DNA from 3 places in the Saccharomonospora sp. NPDC046836 genome. Region 3 is predicted to be linked to each of the others. Evidence: riboswitches for the same ligand, from Rfam matches in the RefSeq annotation. Region 3 holds a riboswitch; each other region holds the start of a gene.
What was found. Region 3 has a riboswitch for thiamine pyrophosphate ahead of thiC (phosphomethylpyrimidine synthase ThiC). Riboswitches for the same ligand answer to the same signal wherever they lie in the genome.
Positions count from the first base shown of each region.

Region 1 (9,463 bases), on a different contig from region 3:
CCGCCACGCCTCGGGGTCCGGGGTGTCCCCGAAATTCAGCCGAGACCCCTATCTGCGCGACCTCTAGTTCTCGCTGCGTTTGGCCAGGGCGTGGCTCGTTGACCGCTCGGCCAGCGGTGCCAGCCGTGGCCGTTTCGGCAGCACCCCGTCGCCCATCGACTCGCCCCGCAGATGACGGCGGATCCAAGGCAGCAGGTGCATCCGCGTCCATTCGAGGTCGGACCTGCGCAGCGTCAGCCACGTCGGGTGCTCGGCGGTCTCCGGCCACGGCTCGCGCCAGTCCTCGGCGGTGGGCACCCCCAGCACCTCGGCGGTGCGCAGGGCGATCCGGCGGTGGCCTTCCGGCGTGAAGTGCACGCGGTCGTCGCTCCAGGCGCGGGGGTCGTGCAGCGGCTCCATGGCCCACATGTCGACGACCTTGGCGCCGTGCCGCTCCCCGATGGCCCACAGGTGGGCGTTGTAGATGCCGACCTTGCTACGGAGGATGCTCATCAACGACATCTGCTTGGTGTCCGGCCCGGTGAAGATGACCACCTCGATGCCGGCCTGCCGCAGTGCGGCGATTCCCTCGTCGAAGGCGGTGGCGACGGCATCGACGTCCGCTCCGGGAACCATGATGTCGTTGCCGCCGGCACAGACGGTGACCAGATCGGGTCTGACGTCGAGTGCGACCGGCAGCTGTTCGGTCATGATCTCGGCGAGCAGCTTGCCGCGGATGGCGAGGTTGGCGTAGGCGAACTCGGGGCTTCCGTCGGCGAGGATCTCCGCGAGCCGGTCCGCCCAGCCGCGGAAGGTGCCGTCGGGCAAGGGGTCGTTCAGGCCCTCAGTGAAGCTGTCCCCGATTGCGACATAGCTGTTGTATCCGGTCACGAGGTCCCCTCCGCCCAGCGCCCTGTGAATCCCTGCCGACTCGATCAACAACCGAAGGCGTCCGCGCAATCCCTGTCACCGCCGGTTTGATCGGATGTCATAGTTTCTTCCCCTCCGGTCGTCCGCGCAGCCGAATTACCAGATCGTGCCCTGCGGTGTGGTGAACCTAACCAGCCAAGGGGGACCTAACTTTCGCGTTTGAGGCACTCTGGACACGTGACAGAGCAGGAGAGCGCGACAGGGGAGACGACCCCGGCCCGGGAGTCACTGGCGAGCCTGCTCGGTGGGCGGAAGGGCGCACTGGACGCGAGTCTGCCGCCCGCCGCGTTCGTCGTCGGCTGGCTCGTCAGCGGCTCCTCGATCGGCTGGGGTGCGGCCACCGCGATCGCCCTGAGTGCAGGCGTCTGCGCGTTCCGGTTGCTCCGCGGAGACAAGGCCAGGGCCGTGGTGGTCAGCCTGGCGGCGGTCGTCGTTGCGGCACTCATCGCCCTCTACACCGGGCGGGCCGAGGACTTCTTCCTCATTCAGCTGCTGACCAATGTGGCCAGTGCACTGGCCTGGGCCGCGAGCATCGTCGTGCGGTGGCCGCTACTGGGCGTGGTGGTGGGGTTCGCTCTCGGGCAGAAGACCCGCTGGCGCGCTGATCCAGACCTGCTGCGTGCGTATTCGCGGGCGAGCTGGGTGTGGGTGTTCCTGCAGTACACCCTGCGTGTGCTCGTGTACGGATCGCTGTGGTGGGCAGGTGAGGTGCTTGCTCTCGGGGTCGCGCGCACGGTGCTGTCGTGGCCGCTGATCGCGTTGACGCTGGCTGTCAGCGGCTGGGTGCTCCACCGCACGCTGCCCGCCGACCACCCGGGCCTGCGGCACCCACGAGCCGACCGCGCGTGATGGCGTGGGACGGCCCCCGGCGAGGGGGAGGTCCGGGGGCCGAGTTCTACGGTACTCGCTTCGGGTGAGATACGTGTTCGCCGAAGGCCGCGACCGCGGCCAACCAGGCCGCACCGAGCACCCCGTCGGAACTGGCGAGCACGTCGAGGCCGGCCAGACCAGCACGAACGCGCCTGCCGACAGGGCTCCCCTGCCCGAGGACACTGCCGACGAGGACGACCGGGCTGCGCTCGCCCGGCTCCCGCGCCGCGAGCGCGGTGTCGACCAGTAGCCGGGCCGCGTCCTCGACAATGGCGCAGGCCACCGGATCGCCGGCCACGGCTGCTGTGCTGACCAGCGGCGCGAACCGGGCCAGCCGCACCGGCAGGTCGCCGTTCGCCGCAGCGATGAGGCGGTGGAACGCGCGTGGTTCGCCAGGGTCCACCCCGGCTTCGGCCAGCACCGAGCCGGCGAGCGGGCCGGGCTGCCCGCCGCGGCTGAGCACGTCGAGGGCGGCGCGCACGGCCTCCCTGCCGATCCAGAAGCCGGAGCCCTCGTCGCCGAGCAGCCAGCCGTAGCCGCCTGCCACCGCCACCATCCGCCTGCCGCGGATGCGGCCCGCGATCGAGCCGGTGCCGGCGATGAGCACGGTGCCGTCCGGTTCCGGGGTCGCCGCGGCGAAGGCGGTCACGGCATCGGAGACCACCTCCGGGGTCACCGGCAACCCCGCGCGTCGCCAGGCGCGCTCGAACATCTCCGCAATGGCGGGGTCGGTGAGCTTGCTCGTGCCGGCCATGCCGACCACGCACGCCCGTAACCCCGCCGGGTCCAGACCGTCCAGTGCCGCCGCGATGGCCGCGGTCATGGCGCCGGCTGCCTCCTCCGGCGGCACCGAATTCGGATTGGCCCCACCGGCGAGACCGGCGCCGAGCTGCGTGCCGTCAGCGGCCATCGCCATGGCGCGCGTCGCCGTCCCACCGGCATCCACTCCGACGACGTAGCTCATCGGGTCTTCGTCACCTTCCGCAGGCCGCGCGGGGCGTCCGGATCGCCACCCCTGGCCAGCGCCAGCCCCAGCGCGATCCGCTGCACTGGTAGCACCTCCAGGATTGGCGCGACCTCCTCGGCCGTCTCCGGCACGTCGATGCGCACCGCGCCCGGCATGCCGGCGGCTGCCGAGCCGATCGTGAGGACGTCGGCGCCGCGCTCGGAGACAGCGCCGAGCACCTCTCGCATGGCCGCACCACCCTTGCCCGCGCTGGTCACAGCCAGCACCGCCGTCTCCTCGTCGATCGCGGCCACCGGGCCGTGCAGCAGGTCAGCCCCGCTGTAGGCCCGGGTGGCCAGGTAGCTCGTCTCGGCGAGTTTCAACGACGCCTCCAGCGCGGTGGCGTAGGAGTAGCCCCGCGCGGCCGCGATGACCCGGCTGGCGAAGCGGTACCGGTCGACCGCGCGAGCCACTCCGCTGTCCGTGCCCTCCAGGGTGCGCCGCGCGAGTTCACCGATGGCGTGCACCTCCCGCCCTTCACCGCCGCGGACCGCGTCGACGAGCAAGTAGAGCGCGAGAAGTGTGGCCGTGTAGGTCTTGGTCGCCGCAACCGCGTGTTCGGTGCCGGCACGGATGTCGACGGCGAGTTCGGCCACCGAGCACAGCGGTGAGGACGGCGTGTTCGTGACGGCGATGGTGCGGGCGCCGCGCCTGCCCGCGGCCTCGGTGACCTCGACCAGGTCGGGGGAGCCGCCGCTCTGACTCACCGAGAGCAGCAGCACGTCCCGCAGGTCCGGCTCGGCGCCGTAGAGGGTCGTCGTCGATGCCGACACGAGACCGGATGGCAGGCCGAGGAGGACTTCGATCAGATATTTGGCGTAGAGCGCCGCGTGGTCGCTGGAACCGCGAGCCGCCAGCAGGACGAACCGGGGCGGCCGGCGGGCGATGGCACGGGCCACCTCGGCGATGGCGGCACGCTGTTCGAGGAGTCCGGACAGGATGTCGGGCTGTTCCGCGATCTCGGCCGTCATACTCCGGCCCGCTTTGCCCTCTATCACCATGGTCCTCTCGTCACCAAGTTAAGGTCTAGACCAATACTAGACAGGTTCAACGCGGTGTGCGAAGGGTAGCGTTGCAGGTGAAGCAGTATTGCGTGTAATGAAGGAGTCGGTCATGTTGGAGGCGGTTTCCGGGGGTACGTCGGGTTCGGTATCCGGCACACGTGGCCAGCGCGAGCCGAAGTACTGGGCGCTCAAGCAGCATCTGCTCGATCTGCTCGAAGCATTGCCGGCCGGTTCACCCATTCCCACGGAGCGGGCACTTGCCGGCGACTTCAACGTGTCGCGCACGACGGTCCGCCAGGCGCTCGCCGATCTGACGGCCGAGGGCAGGCTGCATCGCGTGCAGGGTAAGGGTACGTTCGCCGCCGAGCCCAAGGTCGCCCAGCGGTTGCAACTGTCCTCGTACACTGAGGACATGCGGGCGCAGGGCCGCGAGCCGTCCTCGCGGCTACTGGAAGTCGAGGAAATCGTTGCGGAAGGTGAGTTACCGAAACTGCTCGGTATTCGCACCGGCGCGAAGGTGCTCAAACTCAAGCGGTTGCGGCTCGCCGACGGTGAGCCTATGGCGCTGGAGACAACGCACCTTCCGCTGGCCCGTTTCCGCGGGATGCGTAAGCACATCACCGAAGGTGGCTCACTCTACGAAGCGCTGCGTGAGCGGTACGGAATCGAACTGGACCGTGCGGAGGAGACAATCGAGACCTCCCTCGCCGGCCCGCAGGAGGCCGAGCTGCTTGGTGCGGACGTCGGTATGCCGGTGCTGCTGTTGTCCCGGCATTCCTTCGCGACCGACGGCAAGCCTGTCGAGTTCGTGCGTTCCATCTACCGTGGCGACCGCTACAAGTTCGTCACCACGCTGACCAGGCCGTGACGCTTCGGCTGGGCGCGGGTCGCCGGCCACCACCATCCTCGGCCAGGGGATGGTGGTGGAGGGCGGAGTCGTCCATGTGATGCTGCCCTGCATCGGCCATTCCGATCCGCTCGCGTTGTGGGTATGTGCCGTTTGGCCGTTTTCGACGCCCTTTTTCAAGGTCCACTGTGGACATCGTGGCAGTGCTCACTCTTGGCGACACGGGGAGCGATTGGCGCGTTCGGTTCGTTGAGGGCCTGGAGACAGGAGAACCTGCGCGAGCGATCGGAATCATGGCTGAGGAGAAGCAGAACGATACGGAAGAGAAGTCGGAGAAGTCCGGTCTCAGGCCCGCACAGGTGATCGCGGCCGCGCTGGCTGCCGTCACCGCGGCGTTTCTCGGGTCGTTCCTGGGGGTTTACGGCACCGTGCTCGGCGCGGGTGTGGTCAGTGTGGTGACCACTGTGGGCAGCGAGATCTACCTGCGTTCACTGCAAACGACGAAGGCGGCGACAAAGAAGGCCAAGGCGCTCGCCGTCGCCATCACCGATACCAGGGCAGGACAGACGAGAACCGGACCGGCACTGTCGGTGAGCGAGCAGCCGACGGTGCGGTTGCCGGTGCCTGGCGAGGACAAAGACAAGACGGTGTACCTGGCGAAGCCGGACACCCCAGCCGCCGGGCAACGTACATGGTGGCGCCGCCGCTGGCCGTTGGTGCTCGCCACGAGCGTCGCGGCATTCGTGATCGGCATGTTCGTCGTGACCGGGTTCGAGCTCGTGAGTGGCAGCTCGTTGTCCGGGCAGGGGGCCAGCACAGTCGGCGAGCTGGTCGGCGACCGGCTGAACCAGCCAGGTGACCAGGAGCAGCCGACGCAGCAGCCGTCGACGCCGGCTCAGCAGCAGGACCAGCCCACCGCGCCGCCGGCCACCACCACCGAGACGAGCGTGCCGCCGGAGACGACCGCGCCGACCGGCAGCGCGGAACAGCAGCCGACGTCCGAGTCGTCGCGGCCGAGCGAGACCACGAGCGTGGCACCGACATCGGAGCCGAGCCCGACAACCGGCGCCGGCGATGAGGTCACGCCGAGCGCGCGGCCGTGAGTCCCGCACGCAGGGTGGCCGCGGCCGCACGCGGGTTCTCGGCCTCGGTGATCGCCCTGACCACTACCGCACGCTGGGCACCTGCGCTGAGGACCTCGGGCAGGCGTACCGCGTCGATGCCGCCGATGGCGAACCAGGGCCTGGCCGTGCCGATACCGGTGGCGACCGCGCTGATGAGCTGAAGCCCGGGTGCTTCGCGTCCGGGCTTCGTCGGCGTCGGCCAGCAGGGACCGACGCAGAAGTAGTCCACACCAGGCTCCGCGGCGGCCGCGCGCGCCTGCGCCAGCGAATGGGTTGAACGCCCGATCACCGGAGCGTCACCGAGGACGCGCCTCGCCACGGACACCGGCAGGTCGTCCTGGCCGAGATGCAGCACATCGGCCTCGACCGCGAGCGCCATATCGGCGCGATCGTTGACCGACAGCAGCGCGCCGTGCCGTGCGCACGCCTCGGCGAGCACTTCCAGTGCGGCGATCTCGTGCTTGGCTTCCAGTGGCGCGCCGCCGGTCTTGTCCCGCAGTTGCACGATGTCGACACCACCCGCCAGTGCAGCGTCGGCGAACTCGGCGAGATCGCCGCGGCCGCCGCGGGCGTCGGTACACAGGTACAGCCGCGCGTCGGCGAGGCGTTGCCTGATCTGGTCACCGGTGAGGCCTGGCATGGCGTCACCGTAGTACGGCCCTGTACCGTGGTGGCGTCCGCACGGGAGCCCGAGGCACGGGCTGAGAGGGAGCCGCCGCTCCGACCGTGGAACCTGATCCGGATCATGCCGGCGCAGGGAGCGTGATAGTCATGACCGCTGAGCCCACTGTCGCCGTGATCGGCGCCGGTGTGATCGGCCTTGCCGTGGCCTGGCGGCTCGCGGCCGCTGGGCACGCCGTCACCGTGTTCGACCCCAATCCCGCCCGCGGCGGAGCCTCATGGGTGGCCGGCGGGATGCTCGCACCGGTCACCGAGGCCTGGCCCGGCGACGAAGCGGTACTCGAACTGGGCGAGGAGTCGCTGCGCCGCTGGCCTGCGTTCGCCGCCGAGCTGAGCGCGGCCGGTGCCGATCCTGGCCTCTCCCGCGCTGGCACGATCGTTGCCGCGTTCGACCGCGCCGATGCCGAGCAGTTGGAGATCCACGCCGGGTACCTGCGTGAGCTGGGGCGCGAGGCGAGCTTCGTGACCGGTCGCGAACTCCGCCGTGCCGAGGCGGGCCTGGCCGGTGCCGTGCGTGGCGGCCTGCTCGTGCCCGGCGACCTGGCTGTCGACAACCGCAGGCTGCTGAACGCACTGGTCGGGGCCGCCCGCCGGCATGGTGCCGAGTTCGTCCGCGAGGAGGTTGTCGAGCTCGCGCCCGGGTCGGTCCATACGGCAGGTGCTGTGCACCGGGCCGACGCGGTGGTGCTGGCCGCCGGTGCGTGGAGCGCGGGCCTCGCGCCTGAACTGGCCGGTGCGGTCCGCCCGCTCAAGGGCGAGATCCTGCGGCTGCGCGCCCGTCGCACGACCCTTCCGCCGCCGCACCGCACCGTGCGCGCCGTCGTCGAGGGCAGGCCCGTGTACCTGGTGCCGCGGCAGGACGGGGAGCTGGTGCTCGGCGCCACGCAGTACGAGGCCGGATTCGACACCACGGTGACCGCGCGCGGGGTTCGCGAGCTGCTGGAGGGCGCCGAGCGGATCTTCCCGGCGATCGCCGAGTACGAGCTCACCGAGACCGCGGCCGGGCTGCGTGCCGCGAGCGCGGACAACCTGCCCTACCTCGGTGAGCTCGCCGACGGGCTGTTCGCGGCAACGGGTCACCACCGCAACGGGTTGCTGCTCGCCCCTGTCACGGCTGACGCGGTGCTGGCCTGGCTCGCCGGTGCGCCACCACCACCCGGAGTCGCCGCAGCCCACCCGAGTCGAGTTCGCCGTGAGGAACGAGTCTGATGCGGATACAGGTCAACGGGAACGAGCGGGAGTTTCCCGATGGCAGCACGGTCGCCGACCTGCTCGCCGTACTCGGTACCGCCCAGCGGGGCGTCGCGGTGGCGCTCGACGGCGAGGTGGTGCGGCGGGCGCGCTGGGGCGAGGTCGTTGTGTTGGACGGCGCTCGGCTGGAAATCCTCACCGCAGTGCAAGGAGGGTAGCGATGATCGACGAATCCGGTGACCAGCTCGTCATCGACGGCCACAAGCTGAGCTCGCGGCTGATCATCGGCACCGGTGGGGCCGCCAACCTCAGTGTGCTGGAGCGGGCGCTGGTGGCGTCGGGGACCGAGCTGACCACCGTCGCCCTGCGGCGTGCCGACGCCGAGGGCGGTTCCGGGGTGCTGGAGCTGCTGCGGCGGCTCGGCATCACCCTGCTGCCCAACACCGCGGGCTGTCGCAGCGCCGCGGAGGCCGTGCTCACCGCGCAGCTCGCCCGCGAGGCGCTGGACACCGACCTGATCAAGCTCGAGGTGCACGCCGACGACCGGACGCTGCTGCCCGACCCGGTCGAGACCCTGGAGGCCGCCGAACGGCTCGTCGCCGACGGATTCACGGTGTTCGCCTACACGAACGACGACCCGGTGCTGGCGCTACGCCTCGAGGAGGCGGGGTGTGCCGCGGTCATGCCACTCGGCGCGCCGATCGGTACCGGGCTCGGCATCCGCAACCCGCACAACATCGAGCTGATCGTGGCCCGTGCGAGCGTGCCGATCATCCTCGACGCCGGGATCGGCACCGCGTCCGACGCTACGCTGGCCATGGAGCTGGGCTGTGCTGCCGTGCTGCTGTCGACGGCGGTCACCCGGGCACAGGACCCCGAGCGAATGGCCTACGCCATGCGCTCGGCGGTGATCGCGGGCAGGCTGGCGCGGCAGGCGGGGCGTGTTCCGCAACGCTTCTGGGCGCAGGCGTCCAGCCCACCACGCTGACCACCGCCTGCCGCCACGTATCGTGAACGGCAATTTTCGGCGCGTACGCGAAGGAGCGCTAGGTGAGCAGGTCGTCGCAGGACGTACCCGGCAGGCTGTTTCTCGCCATCGGCCGGTTGTCGCGATCGTTGCGCCAGGCCGGCACCCCCGGCCCCGGCCACGGCTCGATCTCGGCGCTGGCGACGTTGTCCGCGTACGGCCAGCTCCGGCTCGGCGACCTTGCCGCGAAGGAGGGCGTCGCGGCGGCGACGATGTCGCGTATCGTCGCCGCGCTCGTCGATGCCGGGTACGTGCGCAGGGAACCGGATCCGGCTGACCGGCGTGCCTGGCTGGCCACCGTGACCGAGGAGGGCGAGCGCATGCTCTCCGGCCTGCGTTCCACGCGCATCCACGAGCTGAGCAAGCGCATTGACCGCCTGTCACCGGAACACCGCGACGCGCTCGCCGCCGCGCTGCCCGTCCTGGAGGCGCTGCTCGACGACGAGCCGGAGCGAAAGGGCAGTTGAAGTTCCCTTGGGGACCTAACTCGGGTCTAGTTGGCGCTCGCGTAGTTGGGCGACCTCGGCCCGCAGCGCGCGCAGTTCGGTGAGGATCTCCGCGTTGGCCGCTGCCTGCTCGGCTGCCTGTCGTTGTTCTTCCTCGCGGATCTCGTCGCGCAGCTGGTCCTCCATCGCACTCACCACGACGGCGATGAACAGGTTCAGCACCGCGAAGCTCGACACGAGGATGTAGACGATGAAGAAGATCCACGCCAGCGGCGCCTGTTCCATGATGCCCTGGGCGATGTCCGGCCACGACTCACCGGTCATCACCTGGAACAGCGTGAACAGCGATGTGCCCAGG
Region 1 covers NZ_JBEYXW010000007.1:2,307-11,769, reverse strand. The annotation lists gene ABZ863_RS11275 (SGNH/GDSL hydrolase family protein) at 64-870, opposite strand; gene ABZ863_RS11270 (DUF3159 domain-containing protein) at 1,087-1,758, shown strand; gene ABZ863_RS11265 (BadF/BadG/BcrA/BcrD ATPase family protein) at 1,805-2,743, opposite strand; gene ABZ863_RS11260 (SIS domain-containing protein) at 2,740-3,756, opposite strand; gene ABZ863_RS11255 (GntR family transcriptional regulator) at 3,899-4,657, shown strand; gene ABZ863_RS11250 (hypothetical protein) at 4,930-5,739, shown strand; gene thiE (thiamine phosphate synthase) at 5,717-6,400, opposite strand; TPP riboswitch at 6,432-6,537, shown strand; gene thiO (glycine oxidase ThiO) at 6,532-7,650, shown strand; gene thiS (sulfur carrier protein ThiS) at 7,650-7,850, shown strand; gene ABZ863_RS11230 (thiazole synthase) at 7,853-8,620, shown strand; gene ABZ863_RS11225 (MarR family transcriptional regulator) at 8,683-9,126, shown strand; gene ABZ863_RS11220 (ion transporter) at 9,142-9,463, opposite strand, start outside.
Region 1: another riboswitch for thiamine pyrophosphate. It lies ahead of thiO (glycine oxidase ThiO); the one in region 3 lies ahead of thiC (phosphomethylpyrimidine synthase ThiC).

Region 2 (9,463 bases), on a different contig from region 3:
CGCCAACGCCCGATCCCGACCGAGGACCTGCCTCACGGCGTGTGGATCCGCGTCGAGGTCGAGCAGCCTGCGGATGCGAGCGACGGCGTTGCCGAGGTCGCGGACATCGGTCAGGCGCAGCTCGCACTCGACGTGGGCGCCGGCTGGTGTGAGCCGCACGAGCGCGCTGCCGTGGGGCAGGCGCAGGGTGCGCCGGTAACCACCGGCTGTGTCCTCCACGCCGGGCACCGCTCGGTCTGCGAGGAACGTGAGCAGCCCCGCGGCGTCGAACGGTTCGCGGAACGGCAGCCGCAGTGTCAGTCGTGCCCCGGCAGTCGGCGGCTCGTCCTGCGAGCTGACGGGCTTACGCCTGCTGTTGGCGGCGGCCCGCAGCTGGGACGGCGTCGCGGCGAACACCTCCTGGATGGTGGTGTTGAACTGGCGCACGCTGGCGAATCCGGCGGCGAACGCGACATCGGTGAGGGGGAGTTCGGACAGCTCGATGAGCAGCCGGGCCGAATGTGCTCGATGGGCGCGTGCCAGCGCGAGCGGTCCCGCGCCGAGTTCGGCGGTGAGCACGCGGCCGAGCTGGCGCTCCGAGTAACCGAGCCGCCGGGCCAGCCCTGGCACGCCCTCCCGCTCCACCGTGCCGTCGGCGATCAGCCGCATGGCTCGTGCGGCGAGGTCCGCGCGCACGTTCCACTCGGGCGAGCCGGGAACGGCATCGGGCAGGCAACGCCGGCATGCGCGGTAGCCGTGTGACTGCGCGGCTGCCGATGTGGGGAAGAACTCCACGTTGCGTGCCTTCGGGGTCATCGCGGGGCAGGACGGCCGGCAGTAGATTCCGGTCGTCCTGACAGCCACGATGAACTGGCCGTCGAAGCGCGCGTCTCGCGACATCACCGCGCGGTAGCAGCGCTCGGTGTCCTGCCAGACGCGCTGGTTCGGCGTCGTTGCGGGTGTGGCGAGCTGTGTCATGGCATCGATACTGCCACCTGGTCAGGGGCTCGACTGGCGGAAATCAGACATTGCGGCCGCGGTGGCGGCAGGGCCGCGGAGGTCTGCGGCGGCGACCCGTAAACTGGGAGCCCGTGAGCCTTACCCTCGGCATCGTCGGGCTGCCCAACGTCGGCAAGTCCACCCTGTTCAACGCGCTGACGCGCAACGACGTGCTCGCCGCGAACTACCCGTTCGCGACGATCGAGCCCAACGTCGGCGTCGTCCCACTGCCTGACCGGCGCCTTGACAAGCTGGCCGAGGTGTTCGGCTCCGCGAAGACTGTGCCCGCCACGGTGTCCTTTGTGGACATCGCCGGCATCGTGAAGGGTGCATCCGAGGGCGCAGGGCTCGGCAACAAGTTCCTCGCCAACATCCGTGAGGCCAACGCGATCTGTCAGGTGATCCGGGTGTTCGACGACCCGGACGTCGTCCACGTCGACGGCACGGTCGATCCCCTCTCCGACATCGAGACGATCAATACCGAGCTGATCCTCGCCGACCTGCAGACGCTGGAGAAGGCGCTGCCGCGGCTGGAGAAGGAAGCGCGTACCAAGAAGGAGGCGCGGCCCGCGTTCGAGAACGCGCAACGGGCCAAGGAGATCCTGGACTCCGGGCGCACCCTGTTCACCGCGCAGAACGAGGTCGACCTGCCGGGGCTGCGCGAGCTGAGCCTGCTCACCGGGAAGCCCTTCCTGTACGTGTTCAACGCTGATGAGACCGTGCTGGCCGACCAGACCAGGCGGAAGGAGCTGGCCAAGCTCGTCGCCCCTGGTGACGCGGTGTTCCTCGACGCCAAGGTGGAGGCCGAGCTGCTCGAACTGGACGACGAGGAGGCAGTGCGCGAACTGCTGGAGTCGGTCGGCCAGGACGAGCCGGGCCTGTATGCGCTCGCTCGCGCCGGTTTCCACACGCTTGGCCTGCAGACCTACCTCACAGCGGGTCCCAAGGAGGCGCGCGCGTGGACGGTCCCGCAGGGGGCCACGGCGCCCCAGGCGGCAGGCGTCATCCACACCGACTTCGAGCGCGGCTTCATCAAGGCGGAGGTCGTCTCCTTCGATGACCTCGTCGAAGCGGGTTCCATGGCGGCGGCCAAGGCGGCTGGCAAGGTCCGCATGGAGGGCAAGGACTACGTGATGGCCGACGGCGACGTGGTCGAGTTCCGAAGCGGATTAACCTCTGGCGGCAAGAAGTAGGAGGTCGCCGGATGGCTGACGTCACCTTTCTGAGTCAGGCTGAGCCCGTCGACGAGTACGGGCGTGCACTTTACGCAGTGTCGCGATCAGTGCTGAGGGCTCATTTCGACGAGTTGTCGCATGCGGACCTCGAAGACCTTAACTGTGACCGGGTGGACGTTACCTTCCGACAGCTTTGCAAGGTTGCTCGCCTGCACCGTGACAAGGGAGCACGCGGAGATGGTTTTGAGTGGGCTGTGCACGAAGCGATTGTCGGTGGTGAGCCTCGAGTTGTCGATCTCGTCAGCGATGCGCTCAGGAAGGTAAGTCCTAAGTCTTTTGCAGATCTGGACTTGCCGACTTCCCTGATGTTCGGTCACGAGCGTGCACGGCACCTTGGATTCACTGATGCGGTCGTTAGTAATGCGAGTGGTGACGCGGTTTTGCTGCCTGATGGGTCAGGTCGACCTTTCGCATTTGACTCCTGGATACCGATTGCGGCTCGCGGTGTCGCTGGCGAGCCGTACCTTCGAGAGCGGATCAAGAAGGTGTGGAAGACTGACTTGTTCCTAAGTAGTTCCAGTAAGACAAGGTTTGCCGCCGCAACTATCAAGAGCAACTGGCATCACCTCGAAGACGGCAAGGGGCTCCGAGTGGCGATCGTTCCCCAGGCGGTAGATCTCCAGCCGGGGTATCAGAGGTGGAAGTCTCTCCATCTTGTCGCGCTGCCAGATCCGGATGGCTTCATGGGCTTGTTTAACGATGCATATGAGGCAGTCGCCGAGGCAATTTTGACGGTGGGCAGGCACGACCGCGCACCGTATTACTACAAGCCGAGCGCTAAGGCGCAAAAAATCCAGAAGCAGCTGGAGAAGTTCGAGAAGGTCAAGGTCATCGACATCCTGGACGCCCTAAACGATGCTGCGCAGCAAAACCTAATCGCTGTTGATAAGAAGCTCATGTCCGTGGAAGCACCTGCGTGGCTCAGCATCAACGAAAAACGGACGCCTGTCGTCGCCCCGAGACCGTCGTTCGTGAAGCTGGACTGACGCTGCGGATGCCCAGCGTCCACGGTTTCGACACCACGTGGTGGAATTCCGCTTCAACGTCTGATGCAGGCCCTGTCGGTCAGGCGATCAATACCCCTCCGGATTCACCAGTGGGGTGTCGCAGCGGTCCACAACGTTCGCAAGCAAAACCTGGGCAGATGCGAACTGCTAAACCGTGTGTGCGGCTGGCGTTGTTGGCCCCGCGTGCCAGTCGCCGGCAGGCGATCGGATGACCACTGAGCTGAGCAAGCTTCAGGTTGGTGGGGTGCATCGTTGGATGTTGCGCACGACGCTCCAACGTAGGTTGCGGGTCGGCTAGCAACTTCCAAGTTGGTGGGGTGCATCGTTGGATGTTGCGCACGACGCTCCAACGTAGGTTGCGGGTCGGCTAGCAACTTCCAAGTTGGTGAGGTGAACCGTTGGATGTTGCGCACACGGGCTAGCCGACGATCTGGTAAATCTCTTCGGCAAGCCAGAAGGCCCGACCACCCCGCCCAATGCTACCAATTTTCCTAAGAAGCCCTTTTTCTTCTATTGAAGTGATCAGATTCCTTGCGCCCTGATTTGTGACGCCTAATGCGGTTTCGACCCGCTTGACTGTAACGAAGGGGTTCGAAAATAGAAGATCGACAACTTCTGCTGCTCGACTCTTAGTGCCTGCAAATGTCAAGCGATATGACTCTCGAAGCTCAACTAGCCTACCTCCACGTTCTTCGGCGTCGGTCGCTTGGCGATATACGGCGGTCAGGAAGAACTGGAGCCATTCCTGGATTTCCCCCCGCTCTCGGACGGCCTGCAGTCGACTGTAGTACTCTTGTCGGTTGTCCTCCATGTACGCGCTGACGTACAAAAGCGGTAATTCAAGTACCTTCTTCTCCATTAGAAGAAGTGTTATGAGAAGTCGGCCGATTCGACCGTTTCCGTCTAGGAATGGGTGAATCGTCTCGAACTGGTAGTGCATCAGCGCGCACCTGATCAGTACGGGAAGCTTGTTCTCTTCGTGGACGAAGTTCTCCCAGTCTCTTAGTCGATCTCCGAGCAACTCTGGCAACGGCGGCACGAAGATTGCGGTGTCAGGTGAATCGGTGGGTGATCCAATCCATACTGGGCTGGTCCGCAGTTCGCCCGGTCGTTTTTCTCGGCCGCGGACGCCGGAGAGCAGTACGGCATGAACCTGCCGTATCAAGCGGGTGGATATCGGCAAAGATTCTAGGAGCTTAATGCCTTCATTTAGCGCTTTCTGGTAGTTGAAAATCTCAGCAATGTCGTCGCTCGCGGTGGGCTCTACTGCCGCTTCAGCCTGAAGCACGTCCGACAAAGAGGCTTCCGTTCCTTCAATCCTCGAGCTCGCTACCGCCTCGCGCCGTTGATAGGGTTGGACCAGAATCCCGGGGTTGCTCAACAGTCGACCTACCCCAGAAAGTCGCCCCAGGGCTGTGTCAGCCTGCGACAGTGCCAGGACAGTGTCGAGAGTCAGGTCGAGGTGGCGCTGTCGAGGCGCCACTCTGGACAACTTCGCGAGTCTCGCCGTCGCCGAGCCCGCAACGTAGGTGCAGGCACCACGGCTGCTCAGCGTCCCGTTCTCGCCGCAGCCGGCGTTCGGCCTGCTCACCGAGCGAATGACCGAGTTCTGGCCTGCCGAGCATTCGATCTACGCCCCGACAACGCGGATGTCGTTGTCGAACCACGGGTCGGCGGACGCTGGTTCGAACGCGGCGTCGATGGCACCGAATGCAACTGAAGCCGGGTGACGCTGTGGGAGCCGCCCACCCGCCTGGTGCTGTTGTGGCAGATCGGCGCGGACTGGCGTTTCCGTCCGTGGCAGCCTGTCTGCGGTCATGGTCAGTACCTGTATGAAAGAACTGACGACATTCCACGCTTGCTCGAGCGCGCCTACGACGTCACGGCGGCGACGATCGGTGCATCCCGCCGGAGCGCTACTCTGCCGCGAGCCCGTGTTCCGGGTGGAGGGCGAGGTGGTCGACTTCACCGCACTCGGTGAGCGCAGCCACGCCGATCTGAGTGCCGACTTCACGGCCGCCGCGCGACGGGCATTGGCGGCCTTCGCGGCCCCGGGTGCCCTGGAGCGTGAGTTCCCGTTCGCGTTCGGCCCCGCGCCGGGCCTGCTGATCGCGCAGATCAGCCTGTCCGAGACGCTTGCGCACGGCTGGGACCTGGCGCGTGGTGCTGGCGTGCCCTACCGGCCCGACGACCGCGTTGTGGACGCGGTCGCGCGCTGGCACGCTGCGGGCAGCGCCGAGGACCGGCAACGGTCCGGCATGTTCGGACCACCGGTTGTAGGCGCGGCCGACGCCTCGCCGTTCGAGAAGCTGCTGGCGCTGCTCGGCCGCGAAGCTTAGCCAGCCGCGGCGAGCAGGATGACGAACAGCAGAGTGACCGCCGTCGCGAATGCGGTCACCGTGGCCTGCTGGCCGGGGGTCAGAACGGGGGCGCGGTTCATGGGTGTGCTCCCCAGAAGGCTCGTGGTCGGTGAGTCACCCTTGACAGCGCCCTGACCGCGCTCGCCGTTAGCCGCCGCGGCCGCATGTGTCATAGATCACAAGTCGGAGCGGCGCTGCCTGGTTCTCGCGGTGTAAAACAGCACCCCGCCCGCCACGGCGATGATCATCGCGAACGCAATCCCACCGACGACGAATGCCTGGGTGATGGCGCTCCCCGGTACCGCGGCCGCCTGCTGGGTGTCGTGCGTTGCCGCGGCGACCGGCAGTACCCCACCACCCAGCGCCATCAGGACCAGCAAGCCGAGCGCCGACAGTAGGCGCAGCCGGCGACGGGAATGCGAATCGGCTCGCGATCCGTTGCGGGCAAAGCTGAAACGGCTCATCGCGCACTCCCTTCCCCATGCTGGCTACCCGGGGAACGCGCGATGACACCACCGAGGTTTCGCGGCCGGCGCACATCACAGAGCCTCGATCACCCCGTCGATCTCGCTCGCCAGCGAGACATCCCGCTCGGTGATCCCACCCTCCGAATGCGTAGTAAGCCGGAAAGTCAGCGTGCGCCAACGGATGTCGATGTCGGGATGGTGGTTGGCGCTCTCCGCGATCTCGGCGACCCGGTTGACCACCTGGATCGCCTGCGGGAAGCTCGCCAGCTCCGCATCGCGCTCAATCGCGTCGCCCGCGCGCCGCCATTGGGACAGGTGACCGAGTGCCTCGTCGATGCGCTCGTCGCTCAGTAGCTCTGCCATGCGTCCATGGTCGTACCGCGGCGGGTACGCTGCACGTTTGCCACGGGAGTCCGGCACACGCCGGGCTGAGAGGTGGGCGTGAGCCCACGACCGTTCGCACCTGATCCGGATCATGCCGGCGCAGGGAGGCAGCTGCTCTCCTTGCTGGCGAGGACGCCGGTCACGACTAGGAGGGTGGATGAGATTCCTTCGCACTGCGGCAGTGGTGTCCGTCGCTGGTGTACTGACCGCGAGCTGCACGGTGCTCAGCGGGGACGGCGGCGAACCTGAGGGCCCGACCACCGTCACCCTGGTGACGCACGACTCGTGGGCGGCGCCGCAGGAGGTCCTGGACGCGTTCGAACGCCAGTCCGGCATCCGCATCCGCGTGCTCAAGGAGGGCGATGCGGGGGAGCTGACCAACAAGCTGGTCCTCACCAAGGCCAACCCCATCGCCGATGTCGCCTACGGTGTCGACTCCACGTTCGCCTCCCGCGCACTGGCGGAGGAGGTGTTCGAGCCGTATACCAGCCCCGAGGCCAACCGCGGCCCCCAGCGTTACTCCATCGACCCGCAGCACAGGCTCTCCGCCGTCGACGTCGGCGACGTGTGCGTGAACATCGACACCGGCTGGTTCACCGACAACGATGTGCCGGAGCCGAAGACCTTCGACGATCTCGCCGACCCGCGCTACCGCGGTCTGCTGGTGGTGCCCAACCCCGCGACGTCCTCGCCGGGGCTGGCCTTCCTGCTCGCGACGGTCGCCCGCTACGGCGAGCAGGGCTGGCGTGACTATTGGTCCCGGCTCGAGGGCAACGACGTTCAGGTCGTCAGCGGCTGGACGGAGGCCTACACACAGGAGTTCTCCGGCTCGTCCGGTAACGGACCGAAACCGATGGTGTTGTCCTACGCATCCTCGCCAGCCGCGGAGATCGGCGAGGACGGGCAGCCGCGTACCAAGGCACTTCTCGACACGTGTTACCGGCAGGTCGAGTACGCCGGTGTGCTGGCAGGCACCCGCCAGGCCGACAACGCCGGCAAGGTCGTCGACTTCCTGCTCTCCCAGCAGTTCCAGTCGACCGTCGCCGAGAACATGTACGTCTACCCGGCGCGCGAGGGCGTGGCGTTGCCGTCCGGCTGGGCGCAGGCCGCGCCGCTGCCACAGAACCCGGCTTCGCTGCCTAGTGAACAGGTGCAGGCGGGGCGGGAGCAGTGGATCGAACAGTGGCGCGGGCTGCTGGAGGGGTAGCGGGGCTCGCGGGAGCGACGGCACTCGCCGTCCTCCCGATCGGGTTTCTCGCCGTCTTCTTCGCCTGGCCCGTGGTGGCGATCCTGCGGCTCGGCCTCGCGGACGGCGAGGTGGCCACCACGCTGTTCGAGGCGCAGACCTGGCAGCTCGCCCGGTTCACGGTCGCGCAGGCGGCCGCCTCGACCGTGGTCGCGGTCGTCGCCGGCCTGCCGGTGGCCTATCTGCTGGCCCGGGTGCGGCTGCGCGGTGTCGGGGCCGTGCGCACGTTCATCCTCGTACCGTTCGTGCTGCCGACCGTCGTGGTCGGCCTGGCGTTCCGCGCGCTGTGGCCGGAGGGCGGCGTGTTCACGATCGTGTTGGCCAATGCCTTCTTCAACGTCGCCGTCGTGGCACGCACCGTAGGCGGGCTGTGGGCGCATCTGGACCGGCGCGCGGAGGACGCCGCACGGTCACTCGGCGCCTCGCCGTGGCAGGCGTTCCGCACGGTCACGTTGCCCGCCATCGCACCGGCCGTCGCGTCGTCGGCGGCTGTGGCGTTCCTGTTCTGCGCGACGAGCTTCGGCGTCGTGCTCATGCTCGGCGGCTCGCGCTACCGCACGCTGGAGACCGAGATCTACCTGCGCACGGTGAACCTGCTCGACCTGTCCGGCGCGGCGGCCCTTTCGCTGGTACAGCTCGGCGCTGTGCTCGCGGCCCTGCTGATCGGCGCGGCGGCTCGCCGTCGAAAGGAGACGGCGGCGCGGCTGCGGGCAGCGGCGGACACGGCGCGCCGCCCCGAGGGGCGCGAGTGGTGGGTCGTCGCCGCCGGGTTCGCGGTGCTCGGGCTACTGGTCACGCCGATCATCGCGTTGCTGCTGCGCTCGGTGTCCACACGCGACGGTTGGAGTCTCGAAGGGTACCGGGCGCTTTCCGGTGTCGGCGAGTACGGCGCCCTCAACGTGACCGGTTGGGACGCGGCGATGAACTCGCTGCGCACGGCATCGGACGCGACGCTGCTCGCCATGATCGTCGGCGTGCTCGCCGCCGTCGCGCTGGTGGCCCTGCGCCGCTCACCGGAGCGCGGTGCGCGGGCGGCCGGCGAGGCAATGGACACCGCGCTGATGCTCCCGCTCGGGGTGTCGGCGGTGACCGTGGGCTTCGGGTACCTGCTCACACTCGGCGAGCTGCCGTGGGATCTGCGGACCTCACCGCTGTTGGTGCCGTTCGCGCAGGCGCTGGTCATCGTCCCGCTGGTCATTCGCATAGTGCTGCCGGTGTTGCGTTCGGTGGACCAGCGGCTGCGGCAGGCCGCGGCGACGCTGGGCGCGAGCCCGGCGCGCGTGTGGCGGGAGATCGACCTGCCGCTGGCCCTGCGCTCGCTGGCGGCCGCGGCCGCATTCGGTTACGTGGTGGCGCTGGGTGAGTTCGGTGCGACGAGCTTCCTGGCTCGCCCTGATGCGCCGACGCTGCCCGTGGCGATCAACGCGCTGGTGAGCAGGCCGGGAGAGCTCAACAGCCAGATGGCCTACGCGGCCTGCGCGCTGCTGATGCTGGTGACGGCGCTCGTGGCCGCGGTGATCGACCGCCTGCGGGCCCCGCAGGCGCAGGTAGGGGAGTTCTGATGCTGATAGTGGACGGGCTGACCACGCGGTACGGATCGTTCACGGCGGTGCGTGACGTGCGGCTGGAGATCGCCGACGGCGAGGTGGTCGCCCTGCTCGGCCCGTCCGGTTCCGGTAAGTCGACGCTGTTGCGTTCCATCGCCGGGCTCGAGCCGGCGGCGACGGGGCCGGTGCGCTGGGATGGTGTGGATCTCGCGCCGGTGCCGGTGCACCGGCGTGGCTTC
Region 2 covers NZ_JBEYXW010000025.1:32,928-42,390, reverse strand. The annotation lists gene ABZ863_RS24890 (AlkA N-terminal domain-containing protein) at 1-957, opposite strand, end outside; gene ychF (redox-regulated ATPase YchF) at 1,071-2,171, shown strand; gene ABZ863_RS24880 (hypothetical protein) at 2,183-3,199, shown strand; gene ABZ863_RS24875 (Fic family protein) at 3,639-4,811, opposite strand; gene ABZ863_RS24870 (hypothetical protein) at 4,851-5,039, opposite strand; gene ABZ863_RS24865 (TIGR03086 family metal-binding protein) at 5,155-5,559, shown strand; gene ABZ863_RS24860 (hypothetical protein) at 5,757-6,044, opposite strand; gene ABZ863_RS24855 (4a-hydroxytetrahydrobiopterin dehydratase) at 6,120-6,410, opposite strand; TPP riboswitch at 6,443-6,554, shown strand; gene ABZ863_RS24850 (thiamine ABC transporter substrate-binding protein) at 6,589-7,638, shown strand; gene ABZ863_RS24845 (ABC transporter permease subunit) at 7,614-9,239, shown strand; gene ABZ863_RS24840 (ABC transporter ATP-binding protein) at 9,239-9,463, shown strand, end outside.
Region 2: another riboswitch for thiamine pyrophosphate. It lies ahead of ABZ863_RS24850 (thiamine ABC transporter substrate-binding protein); the one in region 3 lies ahead of thiC (phosphomethylpyrimidine synthase ThiC).

Region 3 (9,463 bases):
TCTAAGTCGTGACCGTTCACGCCATCCGCATCGCCGGCGACCCCGTCCTGCACAGGCCCACCCGCGAGGTGGAGAAGTTCGACGACGAACTGCGTACGCTCACCGAGGACATGTTCGAGACGATGTACGCGGCGGAGGGTGTCGGTCTCGCCGCCAACCAGATCGGCCTCGACCTGCGCCTGTTCGTCTACGACTGCCCCGACGACGAGGGGGTCCGGCACAAGGGCCTCGTCGTGAACCCGCGGCTGGAGACCTCGGAGCTGCCGGAGACCATGCCCGATCCGGACGACGACTGGGAGGGCTGCCTCTCGGTGCCCGGCGAGTCGTTCCCGACCGGCCGCGCAGCCTGGGCGAAGGTGACCGGTTTCGATCTCGACGGCCAGCCGATCGAGGTGGAGGGTACCGGCTACTTCGCGCGCTGCCTGCAGCACGAGACCGATCATCTCGACGGTTACCTCTACCTCGACCGGCTCGTCGGCAGGCACGCCCGCGCGGCGAAGAAGATGCTCAAGGCGAACGACTGGGGCGTGCCCGGCAACAGCTGGCTACCCGAGCCCGGTCAGGGAACCGACACCCCCGCGGACTGAGAGAAAGATGTTCAGCCCCGCGCGAACGGGCAGCGGGCACGCCGGTACCGGGAGCACAATCGAGACAGGTGCAACGGTGTAATCGGCGAGGGTTGTGATGACGGTGTCCGAGTCCGACGCGCTCGACGCCTACTCGCGCGCGGTGAGTTCTGTGGCCAGATCTGTCACACCACACGTGGCGAGCGTCGGGCTACCGCGGGGCGGCGGCTCAGCGGTCGTGTTCGACAGCGACGGCTACCTGCTGACCAACGCCCACGTGGTGGGCGGCGACCGGCGCGGCACCGCGACCTTCGCCGACGGCACGGAGGCGGACTTCCGGGTGCTCGGCGCGGACCCGTTGTCGGACCTGGCGGTGCTGCGGGCACAGGGCCCGACCCCGGAAGCGGCCCGGCTCGGCGACGCCGATCGGTTGATCGTGGGCCAGCTGGTGGTCGCGGTCGGTAGCCCGCTCGGCTTCTCCGGCTCGGTGACCGCAGGCGTGGTGAGCGCGCTCGGCAGGGCGATCCCGGTCCGGCAGGGCCGCGCGACCCGCGTGATCGAGGACGTGATCCAGACCGACGCGGCACTCAACCCCGGCAACTCGGGTGGCGCCCTCGCCGACGCAAACGGCCAGGTGGTCGGGATCAATACCGCGGTCGCCGGGTTCGGCCTCGGGCTGGCGGTACCGGTGAACGCGACCACCCGCCGCATCATCGACACACTGCTCGTGGAGGGCCGGGTACGGCGGGCCTACCTCGGCGTCGTCGGTGTACCCGCACCGCTGCCGGACGGCGTCGCCGCACGCACGGGCCAGGCCGCCGGCGTCCGGGTGGTCGAGGTGGTCTCCGGAGGCCCTGCCGATCACGCGGGGCTGCGGGCCGGTGATCTCGTGCTCACCGTCGGGCGCGAACAGGTCTTCGACGCGCAGGGCATCCAGCGGCAGCTCTTCGCCGAGGTGATCGGCACCCGGCTCGCCGTCACGGTGCTGCGTAACGGCGCGATGGTCGACGTATTCGCCACGCCCACCGAACTCGTGGGTTGAGCTCGGCCCCCGGCCATGGCATCGTCAAGGGGACAACTTCAGATCGCGGGAGCTCGCGCCTTGGCGGGCTGAGAGGGCGGCTGGTGTCCATTTCGTGGACCCGGTGCCGCCGACCGCATGAACCTGACTGGGTAATGCCAGCGTAGGGAGTGGATTTCTGTGACGACACTGGAACGTAATGCTGACGTTCGACCGACCGTCACCACTGGTTCCATCACCGGTTCCCGCAAGGCCTTTCTCCGCACCGAATCGGGCCTGCGGGTACCTGTCCGCCGTATCGACCTGTCCAACGGTGAACACTTCGACGTCTACGACACCTCCGGCCCGTACACCGATCCGGACGCCACCATCGACGTCCACAGTGGACTTCACCCGACGCGCTCCGGCTGGATCGACGGCCGCGAGCACCGCACCCAGCTCGGCTGGGCGAAAGCCGGGGTCATCACAAGGGAGATGGAGTTCATCGCGGCCCGCGAGCGCGTCGACCCCGAGTTCGTCCGCGCGGAGGTGGCCCGGGGACGCGCGGTGATTCCGGCCAACCGCAGGCATCCGGAGTCCGAGCCGATGATCATCGGCAAGAACTTCCTCGTGAAGATCAACGCCAACATGGGCAACTCCGCGGTGTGGTCGTCGGTCGAGGAGGAGGTCGACAAGATGGTGTGGGCGACCCGCTGGGGCGCCGACACGATCATGGATCTCTCAACCGGCAAGCGCATCCACGAGACTCGCGAGTGGATTCTGCGTAACTCCCCCGTGCCTGTCGGGACGGTGCCGATCTACCAGGCGCTGGAGAAGGTCAACGGTGAGCCGGAGAAGCTCACCTGGGAGATCTATCGCGACACCGTGATCGAGCAGTGCGAGCAGGGCGTCGACTACATGACCGTGCATGCCGGTGTACTGCTGCACTACATTCCGCTCACGGCCAACCGGGTCACCGGCATCGTGTCGCGTGGCGGGTCGATCATGGCGGCGTGGTGCCTTGCGCACCACAAGGAGTCGTTCCTCTACACCCACTTCGCCGAGCTGTGCGAGATCCTGCGCGCCTACGACGTCACGTTCTCACTCGGCGACGGGCTGCGGCCCGGTTCGATCGCCGATGCCAACGACCGTGCGCAGTTCGCCGAACTGGAGACGCTGGGCGAGCTCACCCACATCGCCCGCGAGCACGACGTGCAGGTGATGATCGAGGGCCCCGGCCACGTTCCCATGCACAAGATCAAGGTCAATGTGGAGCTGGAGGAGCAGCTCTGCGGCGAAGCACCGTTCTACACGCTCGGTCCACTCGCGACGGACATCGCGCCTGCCTATGACCACATCACCTCAGCGATCGGCGCCGCGCAGATCGGGTGGTACGGCACGGCGATGCTGTGTTACGTCACGCCCAAGGAGCACCTCGGCCTGCCGAACCGCGATGATGTGAAGACCGGGGTGATCACTTACAAGATCGCCGCACATGCGGCGGATCTCGCCAAGGGCCACCCCTACGCGCAGGCATGGGACGACGAGCTGTCCAAGGCACGCTTCGAGTTCCGCTGGAACGACCAGTTCAACCTCTCGCTCGACCCGGACACCGCACGGTCGTTCCACGACGAGACACTCCCCGCAGAACCGGCTAAGACGGCGCACTTCTGCTCGATGTGCGGACCCAAGTTCTGCTCGATGCGGATCACGCAAGACGTGCGCAAGTACGCCGAGGAACATGGACTGTCCACTGTGGATGCCATCGAGGAGGGCATGCGGGAGAAGTCCGAGGAGTTCAGCGAGCACGGCAACCAGGTGTACCTGCCCGTGGTCGACCAGCAATGACCACGACGCCGCGCACCGCCCTCACCATCGCCGGATCCGATTCCGGCGGTGGTGCGGGCATCCAGGCGGACCTGCGCACGTTCTTCGCCTGCGGCGTGCACGGAATGACCGCCGTCACGGCGGTCACCGTGCAGAACTCGCTGGGCGTGCAGGGGTTCAGCGAGATCCCGGTCGACGTCGTCACCGCCCAGATCAGGGCGGTGGCCGCTGACATGGGTGTCGATGCGGCCAAGACCGGCATGCTGGCGACCGCCGACATCATCCACGCGGTGGGCAAGACACTCGATGAGGTCCACATCGGACGCAACGGCCGGATACCGTTCGTCGTCGACCCCGTCGCCGCGTCCATGCACGGCGATTCGCTGCTTCGCGAGGAGGCCCTCGACGCCATCCGGACCGAACTGTTCCCCCGCGCGACGCTCGTGACGCCGAACCTGGACGAGGTGCGGCTGCTGACCGGCGTTGCGGTCACCGACACGGGCAGCCAGCGGGCCGCCGCCGACGCCTTACTGGAACTCGGGCCACAGTGGGTGCTGGTGAAGGGCGGCCACCTGTACGGCAACCCACGCTGTGTGGATCTGCTGTCCGACGGGGAGCGCTACGTCGAACTGGCCGGCCCGCGCTACGACACCGAGCACACGCACGGCGGCGGCGACACCCTTGCCTCCGCGATCACGGCCGCACTGGCGAAGGGCCGTCCCGTGCCAGACGCCGTGGCCGCGGGCAAGCGGTTCATCGAGCGCTGCGTTGCCGAGGCGTATCCACTGGGCGCGGGCGTCGGCCCTGTGTCACCGTTCTGGCGGCTGAGCCAGGACAACGCTTGAGCGCATGCGTCGAGTTGTTGAACGGAGAGTGAACGAATCGGTTCGCAGCGCCACCATCGGCTGATCGACTTCTACGCTGTCGCTGATGAGGTTCGAGGACACGTTGGGCAGCGTCGCCGAGTTGCTCGGCTCCACAGGCGGCATCCTCGGACTGCTTGCCGCCGCGGTGATCGCGACACTGGCGCCACTGTTCGACCGCTACGTCCTTCGGCGTAAGCGGATCTACTACCGCGTGCAGTACAACTCCAAGATCGGCCTCAGCCCTGTCGACCTCCAGGACGGCGACGGCGCTGTGAAGCACGCCGACGAGGTCGACCAGCTGCGGCCCATCGTCGAGTTGCTCGATCGGCTGAGTCTCGTGGTGATCCGCGTTCGCAACGCTGGTATCGAAGACATCAGCAACGACGACTTCCGCGGCTCGCCGCTGAAGTTCACCTTCGGCGGCCGGATCATCTGGAACGCCAGGATCTCCGAGCCCTCGATCGAGCCACACCGGGAGAAACTCAAGGACGCGCTGCAGTTCGACTCCGGCAAGCCCGCGCCGGACGAGCTCGGAACCGTCCGGACCTCACTGCGCAAGCGGCTGACCGCGCTCTTTCGGAACTCACAGGCCGGCAAGCCCGAGAGCCCGCAGCCGCAGTGGGACGGCGTCCATTTCCGGGAGCTCGACCTGCACCGCAGGGAACAGTTCAAACTGGTGGTGGTTCTGCGCGAACCCGACGACCAGCCGGCAGGCGAGCTGACGAAGGACTACGGCTGCTTCGGTCGGCTGGACGGCGGCCGGATCGTCAACGAGAAGACACAGCGCAGGATCACCTGGCCCCGGATCACCGCGACGTTCGGTGTACTTCTGACCGGCGTGCTCATCGCAACGCTGATCGCGAATGTGTGGCGCCCGACGGCCGAACCGGCAGCCAGCTGCGCACCGGGCACGCTGCGGATCGTCGGCTCGAGCGCGTTCTCACCGATCGTCGACAGCATCGCGGCGGAGTACCGGCGCGCCTGCCCCGGCAGTACGATCACGACACAGGCGACCGGCAGCATCGACGGCGTGCGCATGCTCGCCGCGGCGAGCCCCGATGAGCGTGGCTCCCTCGCCGCGCTCTCGGACGGCAGAGCGAGCGGCGCGCCGGCCGAGCTGGTCACGCAGCCGGTGGCGGTGATCCTGTATTCGGTGGTGGTCAACGACTCCGCCGGCATCGACGAGCTGACTCTCGACCAGCTTCGCGGCATCTACTCGGGCCGGTACCAGGACTGGAACCAGCTGCGCGCGGGACCGTCGCTGCCGATCCGCATCATCGGCCGTGGGCAGGAGTCCGGCACCCGCCGCCTCTTCGAGCAGGCTGTGCTCGCCGGGCCAGAGGGTGCCCTGTCGTCGGACTCGTGCGATGTCCGCGACCGGCCGGCGCCCGCCCCGACCATCCGCTGCGAGCGCAGCAGCGAGGCGCAGGTCATCGAGGAGCTGTCGGCCACCGACGGCGCCATCGGCTATATCGACCTGCCCTCCGCACGGGCCGCGCGAGCCAACGGGCTGCCGCTGACAGCGATCGCGCTGGACGACAACTACCCCGACCTCAGCAGCATCTCGAACGGTTATCCGTTTTGGACGGTCGAGTACCTCTATACCAAGGGGTTCCCGGAAGGCGGCTCGCTGTTGGAGAGCTTCATCGATTACCTGCGCAGCGGCAGTGCACGGGACGAGCTGCAGACCGCCGGCTACACCCCGTGCGTCGGTAAGGACGGCCGGCTCCATCCACTGTGCCGCGACTGACACCACTGCTGCCCCTCACGCGGGTGCGACCGCGAGTACTGCTCCACTCAGGTGTGGCGCAGTTCTCGGTGGGTAACCCAGTACGCACGTTGACACAGAGCGCACCAGTGTCTAAAAGGAGCGCCCACCGCAGTGATCTCACACCGCCCGCCCGGTGTCGCGAGTCGTTGATTCGTTGGCAGTGGATTCCCGTGGCGTAATCCCGAAGCCACGCCAGATCCGCGACACGGTTGTCTGGGAGATCCCGGTCGCGCCTGCCATGGACCGCGTCGACCACCGCGGCTGCCCGTCCGGTGGCGCCTCCGTCAAGGTCTTGGCGACGACCAGCGCCACCTGTTCCTCGGTGATCTTCCGCGGCGCGCCAGGCCGCGGCTCGTCCGACAGGCCCGCCAACCGATCCCGCTGGAAGCGTTCCCGCCACTTTCGCACCGTCTCCCGCGAGACACCCAGCTCCTTCGCGACCTGGGTGTTCGACTCGCCCGCGGCGCACGCCAGCACGATCCGCGATCGCAGGGCCAGCGCCTGCGAGGTCTTGCGGCGCCGCGCCCAGCCACGCAGCACCTCACGCTCCACATCAGACAGTCGAAGCTGCTTGGCCCTCGGCACCATATCCGAACCCTTATTCGCCAACGAACTTACAACTCGGCAAACCTACCTGGGACCGTCACGAGCCCCAGCACTCAGCGTAACAGACGATTTGCCGTAAGTAGCCGGTTGGGAGGTATCCGCCGGTTTCGATATGTGCCAGCATTATGGAAACGCATCGCTGCCCAACAAAAAGACTTGCAACGTGGCGGCTGAATTCCACCATACGTAGGAGACCGGCTCAAACATGAACAAGATTTCAGACGAGCTCTTCAAGATCCTGCAAGACGACTTCGATGTCCCCCGCGAGCAAATAGAGGCAGAAAAGACACTCGACGACATCGGCGTCGACTCCGTGGCGACAATCGAGCTCATCGATATCGTCCAAGAACGGTTCGGCATCGTGGTCGCGGACGACGAGATCACCAACAAGGCAACGGTGGCATGGCTGGTCAACACGATCCAGGGTGGAAAAAAGGAATCATGACCAGTCGCGCAGAAGTCGCGATCACTGGAATCGGTCTGATAACACCAGCCGGAATCGGCCGCGCCGTCAACTGGACAAATGTCTGCTCTCCTCGCCCGACCGCACACATTGTTCCGGAACTGAAGGAAAGCCCTGTCGGATTCGCTTGTAAGGTGCCCGACACCTTTGACGCCGACCGGCTCGCTGGAAAGACCATCTCGCGCACCTGTGATCGCATCTCTCAATTCGCGTTGATAGCCGCACGCGCAGCACTCAACGACGCCAGAATCGGCCCGTCCGATTTTTCCGGCGCTCGCATCGGCGTTGTCATCGGCACCGCATTCGGCGGTACCACGACCTACGAGGAGAACCACCAGCGCCTGCTCGACGGCGGCGCTTCCTCGGTCAATGCCCGGTTCCTGCCCAAGAGCCTGGTCAACATGGTCTCGGGGGTGCTGTCCATCGAACTCGGCGCGACCGGGCCCAACCTGGTCGTGTCCACGGCATGCGCTTCCGGCACCACCGCGATCGGCATAGCGCTTGGCCTGCTGCGCAGCGGAACCTGCGACGTGGTCGTGTGCGGTGGGGCGGACGCCAGCGTGACTCCTTTGCACGTGGCCGGATTCGACAAGCTCCGCGCCCTCAGTCGCGCGAACCGGCACCCGCCGGAACACGCGTCCCGTCCGTTCGATGTCGACCACGACGGGTTCGTGATGGCCGAGGGCGCGGCGATTCTCGTTCTGGAGAAGGAAACCAGCGCACGCGCCCGCGGTGTCGAGCGCTACGCCCGCATCGCCGGGTTCGGGGCGACCGCTGACGCACATCACGTCACCGCGCCCCATCCAGAAGGTGTGGGAGCCAAGGCCGCAATGCGCATCGCCTGCGCGGACGCGGGTCTCGATCCCGGGGATATCGGGCACATCAACGCGCATGCGACCTCCACCCCTACCGGCGATGCGGTCGAGGCCGCGGTGATCGCCGATGTCACGCCCACCGCGATCGTGACGTCGACGAAAGGCGTCACCGGGCACGCTCTCGGCGCGGCAGGCGCCATCGAAGCGGCGTACACGGCACTCGCCCTGCGGACGCAGACCGTGCCCCCCGTCGCGAACCTGAACCAGCCATGCGCGAAGGCACTCGCTCTCGACCTGGCGCTACACCAGCCGCGGAAGGCCCGCTTCGAAGCCGCGCTCTCGAACTCCTTTGGTTTCGGCGGGCACAACGCCGTCCTCGCACTCACCGTGTGAAATCGCAGCGGAATCAGAAGGGAACCTCATGAAGCAGGTTTCTGTCATCACCGGAGGGACCGCAGGCATCGGACTCGCCTGCGCCAGGGAACTGCTCGACGCCGGAGGAACCGTCGTCATCAGCGGTCGATCCGCGGAGCGTGGCCGTAAAGCGCTCGCGGAACTCGATGCGGGAGCCTCGGCCCGATACATTCCCGCTGATGTCACCGAGGTGAGCGATATCGACCGCCTCATCGAGGAAACCATTACCGACTACGGTCGCATCGACGTCCTCGTCAACAATGCCGGCGGAATGATCGACACCGGTGAACTGGTGGTGAACCTGGACGACGACGCCCTCAACCGCTCGTTCAACCTCAATGTCAACAGCGCGTTCTGGACTTCCCGCGCCGCACTGCGGCACATGCTGCCGCGCGGGTACGGGCGGATCATCAACATGTCATCCATCGCGGGAAAGATCGGCGCACCAGCGCTGGCCGGATACATTTCCACCAAACACGCCCTCATTGGTTTCACCAAGGCTCTTGCACAGGAAGTCACCGCGCTCGGGGTGACCGTCAATGCGATCTGCCCGGGAATCACCGACACCGACATGCTGCCCCGCCAGTTCAAAGGGGTGATAGAAAAGCACGGCGCTGACTTCGAGGACGGACTCTCCCACTACATCGGAGGCCTGGCGCGTAAGAACACTCCTGCCGAGGTCGGTGCCCTGGTGGCTTTTCTCTCCGATCCCAAGGCTTCCGGCATTTCCGGCTGCGCCTACAGCGTCGACGGCGCATTCACTCATTTCTAGGCCGAAGGAGAACTCCGCATGCCGTCGACGCGCTGGCTGATGCGCGAGCCCAATCCGGAAGCCGGAACCCGGTTGCTGTGCTTTCCCTACTCCGGCGCACCCCTCACCTTGTTCGCTGACTGGCGAATCCCCGGCGTGCAGGTGCTTCCGTTGCTGCTGCCCGGCCGGGGCCCGCGCAAGCACGAACCACTCACCGGCTCGATGCCGGTGCTGGCCGAGCGGATCGTCGATGAGGTCGTTCCCCTGCTGGGCAACAGGTTCGCCTTCTTCGGACACTCCATGGGGGCGTGGCTGGCTCATGCGGTCGCGGCACTGCTGGCAGAACGTGGGCTTGCCGGACCGGAAAGGCTTTTCGTGGCATCC
Region 3 covers NZ_JBEYXW010000049.1:23,420-32,882, forward strand. The annotation lists gene ABZ863_RS32185 (peptide deformylase) at 9-587, shown strand; gene ABZ863_RS32190 (trypsin-like peptidase domain-containing protein) at 685-1,608, shown strand; TPP riboswitch at 1,644-1,774, shown strand; gene thiC (phosphomethylpyrimidine synthase ThiC) at 1,768-3,414, shown strand; gene thiD (bifunctional hydroxymethylpyrimidine kinase/phosphomethylpyrimidine kinase) at 3,411-4,238, shown strand; gene ABZ863_RS32205 (substrate-binding domain-containing protein) at 4,324-6,009, shown strand; gene ABZ863_RS32210 (helix-turn-helix domain-containing protein) at 6,148-6,618, opposite strand; gene ABZ863_RS32215 (acyl carrier protein) at 6,842-7,081, shown strand; gene ABZ863_RS32220 (beta-ketoacyl-[acyl-carrier-protein] synthase family protein) at 7,078-8,307, shown strand; gene ABZ863_RS32225 (SDR family oxidoreductase) at 8,336-9,100, shown strand; gene ABZ863_RS32230 (beta-ketoacyl synthase N-terminal-like domain-containing protein) at 9,119-9,463, shown strand, end outside.